2 regions of the Alicycliphilus denitrificans K601 genome follow, and region 2 is predicted to be linked to the other one. Evidence: predicted binding sites of a transcription regulator. Region 2 holds the regulator's gene; the other holds the start of a gene.
The links. The regulator sigma-54, encoded in region 2, starts transcription at its own class of promoters, with help from an activator protein. The targets are predictions, from matches to a motif close to TGGCANGNAANCTGCTTT.
Positions count from the first base shown of each region.

Region 1: the regulator sigma-54 is predicted to act here: its motif matches at 3,360-3,377, upstream of ALIDE2_RS06580 (PEP-CTERM sorting domain-containing protein).

Region 1 is NC_015422.1:1,379,227-1,384,707, forward strand. Features, by position in the region: gene ubiU (ubiquinone anaerobic biosynthesis protein UbiU) at 1-1,016, opposite strand, end outside; gene ALIDE2_RS06575 (tryptophanase) at 1,215-2,585, shown strand; gene ALIDE2_RS06580 (PEP-CTERM sorting domain-containing protein) at 2,659-3,324, opposite strand; gene dnaJ (molecular chaperone DnaJ) at 3,539-4,672, opposite strand; gene dnaK (molecular chaperone DnaK) at 4,768-5,481, opposite strand, start outside.
Region 2 is NC_015422.1:4,638,853-4,644,333, reverse strand. Features, by position in the region: gene ALIDE2_RS21990 (SPOR domain-containing protein) at 1-199, shown strand, start outside; gene ALIDE2_RS21985 (thiol:disulfide interchange protein DsbA/DsbL) at 279-935, shown strand; gene lptA (lipopolysaccharide transport periplasmic protein LptA) at 1,055-1,699, shown strand; gene lptB (LPS export ABC transporter ATP-binding protein) at 1,708-2,496, shown strand; gene ALIDE2_RS21970 (RNA polymerase factor sigma-54) at 2,546-4,099, shown strand; gene ALIDE2_RS21965 (acyl-CoA thioesterase) at 4,113-4,556, shown strand; gene ALIDE2_RS21960 (methyl-accepting chemotaxis protein) at 4,558-5,481, opposite strand, start outside.

The DNA.
Region 1 (5,481 bases), 1.7 Mb from region 2:
GCCATGCAGTGGTCTATGGCCTCGCGCCAGACCTTGGTGACCTGGGCCACGTAGGCGGGGCTCCTCTGGCGGCCCTCGATCTTGAAGGCGCGCACGCCCATCTTGACCAGCTGGGGCAGCAGCTCCAGCGTGTTCAGGCTGGTGGGCTCCTCCAGCGCGTAGTAGTTGCTCTCGTCGCCCACGTCGAAGCGCCCCTTGCACAGTGTCGGGTAGCCGGCGTTTTCGCCCTGGCCGTAGCGGTCGATGAGCACGCCGTTCAGGCGCGACTCCAACCCCTGGGGTGTTTCCTGCCAGCGCACGAACTTGGCCGGCGAGCACACGCCGTGCGTGTTGGGCGATTCGCCCGTGGCGTAGGACGAGAGCGCGCAGCGCCCCTCCACCATCACGCACAGGCTACCGAAGCCGAAGACCTCGATCTCCACGCTGGTGCGGTTGACCAGCTGGCGCACCTGCTCCAGCGACAGCACGCGCGGCAGCACGGCGCGCTGGATGTTGAACTGCGCGTGGTACAGGTTGATGGCGTCGTGGTTGGTGGCCGAGCCCTGCACCGACAGGTGCAGGCGCAGGTTGGGGTGCCGCTCGCTGGCGTAGCGCATCAGGCCCGGGTCGGCCAGGATGATGGCGTCCACGCCCCAGGCGCTGGCCCGGTCGAGCGCGGAGCGCCAGGGCGCGGGGTTGGTCGCCTGCGGGTAGGTGTTGAGCGCCATCAGCACCTTGCGGCCGCGGTCGTGGGCATAGGCGATGCCGTTCTGAATGGCGGCCTCGTCGAAGTTCAGGCCGGCGAAATTGCGCGCGTTGGTCGCGTCGCGCAGGCCCAGGTAGACGCAGTCGGCGCCGCCGTCGATGGCCGCCTTGAGCGCGGGCAGGCTGCCGGCGGGGCAGACCAGTTCGGGGGCGGCAGGGGCGGCGCTGGCGGCCGTATCGATGGTGCTGGCTGAGGAGGGGCTGGCAAGGGCGTTCACGGCGGGTTCCGGTGCTGTTCTGGTGCGGGCGTTTCCCCGCAGGCCGCACACCATAGGACGATGCAAAAGACCACAAGCTGATTTTTGTCAAGGGCAGGCGGTGTATTTCCGATGTATCCCATTGGAAATGGGCATGGGTGCATGCCGCGGTCGCGGCGGTTTTTTCCACCGGTGTTGGAAAAGACCGACACCATGGTTTTTGGGGCGGGACTACCTTCGCGCATCCACCATACATCCCAGGAGCGACAGACCATGCCCAAGACCCTCATCGAGCCGTTTCGCATCAAGAGCGTCGAACCCATACGCATGACCACGCGCGCTGAGCGCGAACGCCTGCTCGAAGAGGCCCATCTCAACATCTTCAAACTGCGCGCCGAGGACGTGCTCATCGACTGGCTCACCGACTCGGGCACGGGCGCCATGTCCGCGCGCCAGTGGGGCGCCATCATGGAGGGCGACGAGAGCTACGCCGGCGCGCGCAGCTTCTTCCGTCTCGAAAAGGTGATCCAGGACATCACCGGCATGGCGCACTTCGTGCCCACGCACCAGGGCCGCGCGGCCGAGAAGGTGCTGTTCACGGCGGTGTGCAGGAAGGGCGACCTGGTGCCCAACAACTGCCACTTCGACACCACGCGCGGCAACCTCGAATACATGGGCGTGGAGGCCGTGGACGTGGTCATCGCCGAGGGGTTGCAGCCCGCGACGATCCACCCGTTCAAGGGCAACATCGACCTGGACCGCGCCGAGGCACTGCTGAAGAAGGAAGGCGGCCGCATTCCCTTCGGCATGCTCACGATGACCAACAACACGGGCGGCGGCCAGCCCGTGTCCATGGCCAACATCCGTGCCTACAGCGCCTTGCTGAAGCAATACGGCAAGCCCTTCATCATGGACGTGTGCCGCTTCGCCGAGAACGCCATGTTCATCAAGATGCGCGAGCGCGGCTACGAGAACACCCCCGTGCGCGAGATCGCCCGCGAGATGTTCTCCTACGCCGACGGCGCGACCATGAGCGCCAAGAAGGACGGCATGGTCAACATCGGCGGCTTCATCGTCCTGCGCAGCGACGAATGGCTGGACGAGGTGAGGAACGACCTGATCATGATGGAAGGCTTTCCCACCTACGGCGGCATGGCCGGACGCGACCTGGAGGCGCTGGCCGTGGGGCTGGAGGAAGGGCTGCAGGAGGACTACCTGCGCTACCGCCTGCGTACCGCCGAATATTTGGGCGAGCGCCTGGAGGCGGCCGGGGTCGGCTTTGTCAAGCCCACCGGGGGCCATGCCGTCTACATCGACGCGCGCACCGTGCTGCCCGACATGCCCGTGCAGCACTACCCGGCCTGGGCGCTGTGCAACGCGCTCTACCTGGAGGGCGGCATCCGCGGCGTGGAGATCGGCTCGGTGATGTTCGGCAAGCGCCTGGAGGACGGAACCGAGACCTACCACAGCATGGAGCTGGTGCGCCTGGCCTTCCCGCGCCGCATGTACACACAAAGCCACTTCGACTACGCGGCCGAGGTGATCGCCGAGGTCAAGGCCAAGGCCGCGGGCATCCGCGGCGTGAGGATCACCAGGCAGCCCCGGTTTCTGCGCCACTTCACCTGCGAGTGCGCGTGGGTGTGAGGGCTCTTTGCGCCTTGCGTTGTCTCGCTATATCGGCAGCGGATGCGGGAAGGCCCCCGCCGCTGCCTGGGGGTCAGACCTGCTCGGGCACGCGCGCCTTCGCCGGACTGCGGCGCCGGGCTGCGGCGGCGCCGAGCAGCCCCAGACCCAGCAGTGCCATGCTGCCTGGCTCGGGCACCTGATTGCCCGGGTTGCTGAATTCCATGGTTCCGGCCAGTTGGTAGGAGCATGCCTGGCAACCATTCCAGTTGGGATGCAGCGGGCTGCCGCCGTTGGCGTTGTCCCAGGACATGCCAAGGGTGTTGGCATCGTCGCTCAGGCCCACTTGCACCAGGGCGTTGGAGCCATCGAACAGGCCCGAGGCGCTGAAGAAGGCCACGTATTGCTGGCCGGGCGTGAGCGAGAGGCCGCCGGTGCCGATGACGACCTCGGTCCAGTCCGTGAAATTGCCACTGAAAACGGAAGAGGTGAACAGCGACGTGCCCGCACCGCCATTGACCCAGGTGGCCACGCCGGCGTACAGCTGGCTTGTGCTCGCATTCAGGGACTGCAAGATCAGGCTGAAACTGTCGAGCACCGTGTTGATGGCATCGGGCGTGGTGAAAACCTCGCCATAGGTGGTGGTGTCCGGCTCGCCCAGGGGCTGAATGCCGGTGCCGTTGAAGGTATTGGTGATCACCACATCGGCCTGGGCGCCAACCGAGGCCAGGGCGAGTACGAGGGCGGCAATGGTTTTCATGGTTGTATCGGGTCGAAATTACAGGCGTGTATCAAAAAGCATTTTTCATGCCAAATAAAAAAGGCTTTGAAAATCAATGGGCCGTGCCAATCGATTGATACGTGATGTAAAAATTCTCGACAAATTACCCTCGGAGTTTGGGGGAGGGGCGCCGGTCACTCCTCAAGAAAAACGGCACGCCATGCGTGCCGTTTCTGCGCTTGCAGGGTGGCCGTCAGCTGAAGAAGCTCTTGAGCCTGTCGGTCCAGCTCTCGGTCGAGGGCGAGTGCTTGCCCCCGCCTTTCTTCAGCGACTCGTCGAGTTCGCGCAGGAGCTTGCGCTGATGCTCGGTGAGCTTGACCGGCGTCTCCACCACGATGTGGCAGTACAGGTCGCCGGGGTAGCTCGCGCGCACCCCCTTGATGCCCTTGCCGCGCAGGCGGAACTGCTTGCCCGCCTGCGTGCCCTCGGGGATGTCGATGGCCGCCTTGCCCGAGAGCGTGGGCACTTCGATCTCGCCGCCCAGCGCCGCGGTGATGAAGCTCACGGGCACCTGGCAGTGCAGGTCGTCGCCGTCGCGCTCGAAGATGTCGTGCTTTCGCACGCGGATCTCTATGTACAGGTCGCCCGGCGGGCCGCCGTTGGTGCCCGGCTCGCCGTTGCCGGAGGAGCGGATGCGCATGCCGTCGTCGATGCCGGCGGGGATCTTCACCTCCAGCGTCTTCTGGCGCTTGATCCTGCCCTGGCCGTGGCAGGCGGTGCAGGGCTCGGGAATGATCTTGCCCGTACCGCGGCAGTGCGGGCAGGTCTGCTGCACGCTGAAGAAGCCCTGGCGCATCTGCACCGCGCCCGCCCCATTGCAGGTGCCGCAGGTCTTGGCGCTGGTGCCAGGCTTGGCGCCGCTGCCATGGCAGGTGTCGCAGGATTCCCAGCTCGGGATGCGGATCTGCGCATCCTTGCCCTTTGCAGCCTCCTCCAGCGTGATCTCCATGGCGTAGGACAGGTCGTTGCCGCGATAGACCTGGCGCCCCCCGCGCCCCCCGCGTCCGCCGCCGAACATGTCGCCGAAGATGTCCCCGAAGGCCTCGGCGAAGCCGCCGAAGCCCTCGGCACCGCCCATGCCGCCGCGCATGTTGGGGTCCACGCCGGCGTGGCCGTACTGGTCGTAGGCGGCGCGCTTCTGCGGGTCGGACAGGATCTCGTAGGCCTCCTTGGCCTCCTTGAACTTTTCCTCTGCAGGCTTGGCGGCGTCACCCTGGTTGCGGTCAGGGTGGTGCTTCATCGCGAGCTTGCGATAGGCTTTCTTGAGCTCGTCGTCCGAGGCGTTCTTGGGAACGCCGAGGACCTCGTAAAAATCTCTCTTGGACATGGGGATTCTTCAGACCGGTTGGAGCAGGAACGCCGCGCGAGCCCCGGCAGGGGCACGGCGCGGCGGCTGGGCGGGCGGCGCTGCGTTGGCGCGGGTCAGCCCTTCTTGACTTCCTTGACCTCGGCGTCCACCACGTTGTCGTCCTGCGCGGCGCCAGCGGAGGTGCCTGCCGAGGAGGCCTGCGCGGCGTCGGCGCCCGCACCCTGCTGGGCCGCCTGGGCGTCGGCGTACATCTTCTCTCCGAGCTTTTGGCTGGCTGCCATCAGGGCCGTGGTTTTTTCCTCGATGGCGGCCTTGTCCTCGCCCTTGAGAGCGGCTTCCAGATCCTTCACCGCAGCCTCGATCTTCTCCTTCTCGCCGGCGTCGAGCTTGTCGCCGTGTTCGGCCAGGCTCTTGCTCACCGTGTGCACGGCGGCCTCGCCCTGGTTGCGGGCCTGCACCAGTTCGAGCTTCTTCTTGTCGTCGGCGGCGTTGAGCTCGGCGTCCTTCACCATCTTCTGGATCTCTTCCTCGGACAGGCCCGAGTTGGCCTTGATGGTGATCTTGTTCTCCTTGCCCGTGCCCTTGTCCTTGGCGCCCACGTGCAGGATGCCGTTGGCGTCGATGTCGAAGCTCACCTCGATCTGCGGCGTGCCGCGCGAGGCGGGCGGGATGCCCTCCAGGTTGAACTCGCCCAGCAGCTTGTTGGCGCTGGCGATCTCGCGCTCGCCCTGGAACACCTTGATCGTCACGGCGGGCTGGTTGTCCTCGGCCGTGGAGAAGGTCTGCGCGAACTTCGTCGGGATCGTGGTGTTCTTGGTGATCATCTT
Region 2 (5,481 bases):
CCAGCAGGATGCCGACGCGCAGCGCGCCAAGCTGGCCATGCTGGGCTGGGAGGCGCGCGTGAGCGAGCGCGAGACCAATGGCCGCACGGTGTTCCGCGTGCGCGTGGGCCCGTTCGCCAAGCGCGACGATGCCGAGGCGCTGAAGGAAAAACTCGACGGTGCTGGCGTGGACTCGGCGCTAGTGCGAGTGCAGCGCTGAACTTTTTGCGCCGGCCGATGCTCACAACCTTCCTTGGAGCGTGAACACGCCCTAACCAACCCAGGAGTGATCCCTACCCATGAAACGCCGTGAGTTTTCCCTGTCCGTCGCCTCTGCGGCCACCGCCGCCGCACTGGGCCTGCCCGTCGCCACGCCCGCCCTGGCGCAGGCGCGCCAGTTCAAAGAGGGCAAGGACTATGTCAAGCTGGGCAAGCCCGTGGCCACCGAGGCGCCGGCCGGCAAGGTCGAGGTGATCGAGTTCTTCTGGTACAGCTGCCCGCACTGCAACACGTTCGAGCCCAGCTTCGAGGCCTGGCTCAAGGCCGCGCCCAAGGACCTGCAGGTGCGCCGCGTGCCCGTGGCCTTCAACGCCAGCTTCGTGCCGCAGCAAAAGCTCTACTACACGCTCGAAGGCATGGGCAAGCTGCCCGAGCTGCACGCCAGGGTGTTCCGTGCCGTGCACGTGGAGCGGCAGGCGCTGAACAAGGACGAGCTGATCTTTGACTGGATCGCCAAGCAGGGCGTGGACATGGCGAAGTTCAAGGAAGTCTACGGCTCCTTCACCGTCGCCAACCAGGTGCGCAAGGCCTCGCAGCTGCAGGAGGCCTACCAGGTCGAGGGCGTGCCCTCCATGGGCGTGGCGGGCCGCTACTACACCGACGGCACCATGGCCGGCAACATGCAAAACGTGCTGCAGGTCGTCGAATATCTGGCCGGCGTGGTGCGCAAGGGGTGACGCCGCGCGTTTCCCCTGCACGAGGCGCGCCCCCGGGCGCGCTTTTTGCTTTTTGTTTGCGCGGCGCCGGGCCTGCGGCGGCGAATGCGTTATTACAATGACCGCAAGAATCGTGCCCTATGAGAATCCGACTGCCCTCCCTCCTTCTGCTCGGCGCCCTGGCACTGGCCTGGCTGCCGGGCGCGCATGCCGAGAAGGCTGACCGCAACAAGCCCATGAACATCGAGGCCGATGCGCTGCGCCACGACGAGCTCAAGCAGACCAGCGTGTTCACCGGCCATGTGGTCATGACCAAGGGCACCATCGTGCTGCGCGGCGAGCAGCTGGACGTGCGCCAGGATCCCGATGGCTTCCAGCACGGCGTGGTGACGGCCGAGCCGGGCAAGCGCGCCTTCTTCCGGCAAAAGCGCGACACGCCGCCGGGCCAGCCCGACGAGTTCGTCGAGGGCGAGGGCGAGGTCATCGAATACGACGGCCGCGCCGACACCGTGAAGTTCACCCGCCGCGCCGAGCTGCGCCGCTACCGCGAGGCCCAGCTCACCGACGAGGTCAAGGGCGCGGTCATCGTCTACAACAACCTCACGGATGTGTTCACCGTGGACGGGCAGAAGACCGCGCCGGCCGGCACCAGCGCCGGCACGCCCGGCGGCCGCGTGCGCGCCGTGCTGTCGCCCAAGGAGCCGGCCTCGGGCACGGCGGCGCCGCCCGCGCGCACCGAGCCGCCCGTGCTGCGCCCCACTCCCAGCCTGGGTGGCATGCAGTGAGCGCGGTCGTGGACGAGACGCGCGCGCAGGGCGCGCCCGGGGCGCCGCAGGACGGCGCCAGCCGGCTGGAGGCGCTGCACCTGCAGAAGTCCTACGGCAGCCGCAAGGTGGTCAAGGACGTGTCGCTGGTCGTGCAGAAGGGCGAGGTGGTGGGGCTGCTCGGCCCCAACGGCGCGGGCAAGACCACATCGTTCTACATGATCGTGGGCCTGGTGCGCAGTGACGGTGGTGACATCCGCATCGACGGCCATTCGGTGGCCAACATGCCCATACACCGGCGCTCGCGCCTGGGCCTGTCCTACCTGCCGCAGGAGGCCTCGATCTTCCGCAAGCTCAACGTGGAGGACAACGTGCGCGCGGTGCTGGAGCTGCAGACGGACGCGGACGGCCGGGCGCTGCCGCGCGACGAGATCGAGCGCCGGCTCACCGAGCTGCTGCAGGAGCTGCGCGTGGACCACCTGCGCCAGTCGCCCGCGCTGGCGCTGTCGGGCGGCGAGCGCCGCCGCGTGGAGATTGCCCGGGCGCTGGCCACGCAGCCGCGCTTCATCCTGCTGGACGAGCCCTTCGCGGGCATCGACCCGATCGCCGTGATCGAGATCCAGCGCATCATCGGCTTCCTGAAGGCGCGCGGCATCGGCGTGCTCATCACCGACCACAACGTGCGCGAGACGCTGGGCATCTGCGACCACGCCTTCATCATCAGCGACGGCCACGTGCTCGCACAGGGCACGCCGTCGGAAATCGTCGACAACGCGGAAGTGCGCCGGGTCTACCTGGGCGAGCACTTCCGCATGTGAGAGACATGGGCCGCGGCACGACGCGAGGCCGGACGGCGGGGGCCGGGCCATGAAGCCCAGCCTGTCGCTGCGCGTCTCGCAGCACCTGGCGCTCACGCCGCAGCTGCAGCAGTCCATCCGCCTGCTGCAGCTGTCCACGCTGGAGCTGGCGCAGGAGGTCGAGCAGATGCTCGACGAGAACCCCTTCCTGGAGCGCACGGTGGACGACGCGCCGCTGGATGAGCCGGTCGCACCCCCGTCGGACGAGGGCGGCCGCCGGGCCGAGGATGCTACGCCTTCAGGAGCTGCTGACGCAGATTGGACGGGCGATGAGGGCCAAAACGATGCTCAAATGCCCGATATCGCCGCTCCCACCGACTGGGACGGCGACACCGACATACCGGGCGACGACCGCGAGTGGGGCAGCGATGCGCCCGCAAGCGTCGGCAGCGGCTCTGGCGATGGCGACGAGGCCGACGCCGCGGACCTGGCGCACGGCCACGAATCGCTCGCAGACCACCTTGAGCGCCAGGCCCTGGCGCTGCGCCTGTCCGAGCTGGACATGGCGGCGCTGCGCTTTCTCATCGGCTCGCTCAACGACGACGGCTATCTGGACGAGCCGCTCGAATCCCTGGCCGCGAGCCTGGCGGACACGGGCGACCCCGAGCAGCTCGATGAGCTGGTGCACCGCCTGACCGTGGCTCTGCGCCTGCTGCAGAGCCTGGACCCCGCGGGCGTGGGCGCGCGCGGCCTGGCCGAATGCCTGGCGTTGCAGCTGCAGGCGCTGGACCGGGAGGAGGAGGGCGACCCCGAGGTGATCCAGGCCGCGCTGTGCATCTGCCGCCAGCCGCTCGACCTGCTGGCGCGGCGCGACGTGCGCCGCCTGGCCCAGGCCTGCGCCGCGAGCGACGACCTCACGCGCGCCGCCATGGCGCTGATCGCGCGGCTGGAGCCGCGCCCCGGGCGGCGCTTCGCCGACGTGGAGCGCAACGTCATCGTGCCCGACGTGATCGTCAGGAAGATCGGGCGCGGCGCGCAGCAGAGCTTCAGCGTCCGCCTCAACCCCGACGTGATGCCGCGCCTGCGCGTGCACGACGTCTACGCCAACGCCCTGCGCGGCGGCAGCAAGGGCGACGGCCACCAGGCGCTGCAGGCCAGGCTGCAGGAGGCGCGCTGGTTCATCAAGAACATACAGCAGCGCTTCGACACCATCCTGCGCGTGTCCAGCGCCATCGTGGAGCGGCAGAAGAACTTCTTCGTGCATGGCGAGCTGGCCATGCGCCCGCTGGTGCTGCGCGAGATCGCCGACGAGCTCGGCCTGCACGAATCCACCATCAGCCGCGTGACCACGGCCAAGTACATGGCCACGCCCCAGGGCACGTTCGAGCTCAAGTACTTCTTCGGCTCGGGCCTGGGCACCGAGACCGGCGGCAGCGCGTCGAGCACGGCGGTGCGCGCGCTCATCCGGCAGTTCGTCGCCGCCGAGGATCCGCACAAGCCGCTGTCGGACGGCCAGATCGCCGACATGCTCAAGGAGCAGGGCATAGAGTGCGCGCGCCGCACCGTGGCCAAGTACCGAGAGGCGCTGAAGATCGCGCCCGCCAACCTGCGCAAGGCGCTATAGAAAGAGATACCCCATGGCACGCATCGTCTTCGACCTGCCGGCGCACTTCGGCTTCAGCACAGAGCTGCAGGTCTACATCAGCCACGTCAACCAGGGCGGCCACCTGGACAACGCCCAGCTGCTCAGCCTGGTGTCGGAGGCGCGCGTGCGCTTCTTCAAGTCCCTGGGCTATACCGAGGCGGACGTGGCGGGCCTGTCCACCGTGGTGGGCGACATGCTGGCGCAGTACAAGTCCGAGGCCTTCCATGGCGAGACGCTGCGTGTGCAGATGACGCCGCAGGATTTCAACCGCTACGGCTTCGACCTGGTGTTCCGCATGACGGAGAAGTCCCAGGGCCGAGAGGTCGCGCGCGGCAAGACCGGTATCGTCTTCATCGACCGGGCCGCGCGCAGGCCCGCGCCCATTCCCGAGCCCGTGCGCCAGCTGCTGCTGGTGGCCGGCTCGGCACCGTCGTAGTTCAAGCCAGCAGCCTTTGCGCGGCCGCTCCCTGCGGCAGTCTGAAGGCCGCGACCAGCTGCGCCAGGTCCTGAGACTGTTGCCGCAGCGACTGCGCGGCCGCCGTGGCCTGCTCGACCAGGGCGGCGTTCTGCTGGGTGCCCTGGTCCATCTGAGAGACGGCCGAGCCGATTTCGGCAATGCCCGTGCTTTGCTCCTGGCTGGCGCTGCTGATCTCGGCCACGATGGCGCTCACGCGGCGGATGCTGTGCTCAACCTTGCGCATGGTCTCGCCCGCGTCCCGCACCAGGCGGCTGCCGGCGTCGACCTGCTGCACCGAGTCGTCGATCAGCGCCTTGATCTCCTTGGCCGCGGTGGCGCTGCGCTGCGCGAGCTGGCGCACCTCGGCGGCCACCACGGCAAAGCCCCGGCCCTGCTCTCCGGCGCGGGCGGCCTCCACGGCGGCGTTGAGCGCCAGGATGTTGGTCTGGAAGGCGATGCCGTCGATGACGCCGATGATGTCCTCGATCTTTTGCGAGGCGCTGTTGATCCCGTCCATGGTCTGCACCACCTGCTCGACCACGGCGCCGCCCTGGCTGGCCACCTGCGACGCGTCCTGCGCCAGCGTATCGGCCTGCCGGGCGTTGGCGGCGTTCTGCTGCACCGTGGCGGTGATCTGCTCCATGGCGGCTGCCGTTTCCTCCAGCGAGCCGGCCTGCTGCTCGGTGCGCGCGGACAGGTCGTTGTTGCCGGTGGCGATCTCGCCGCTCGCGATGCGCACGGATTCGGCGGCCTCGCGCATGCGCAGCAGCACGGCGGCGATCTTGTCGGCGAACTGGTTGAAGGCCTGCGCGATCTGCGAGAGCTCGTCGCGGCCCGAGACGTCCATGCGGCGCGTCAGGTCGCCCTCGCCCGAGGCGATGCCCTGCAGCGCATCGCGCACCAG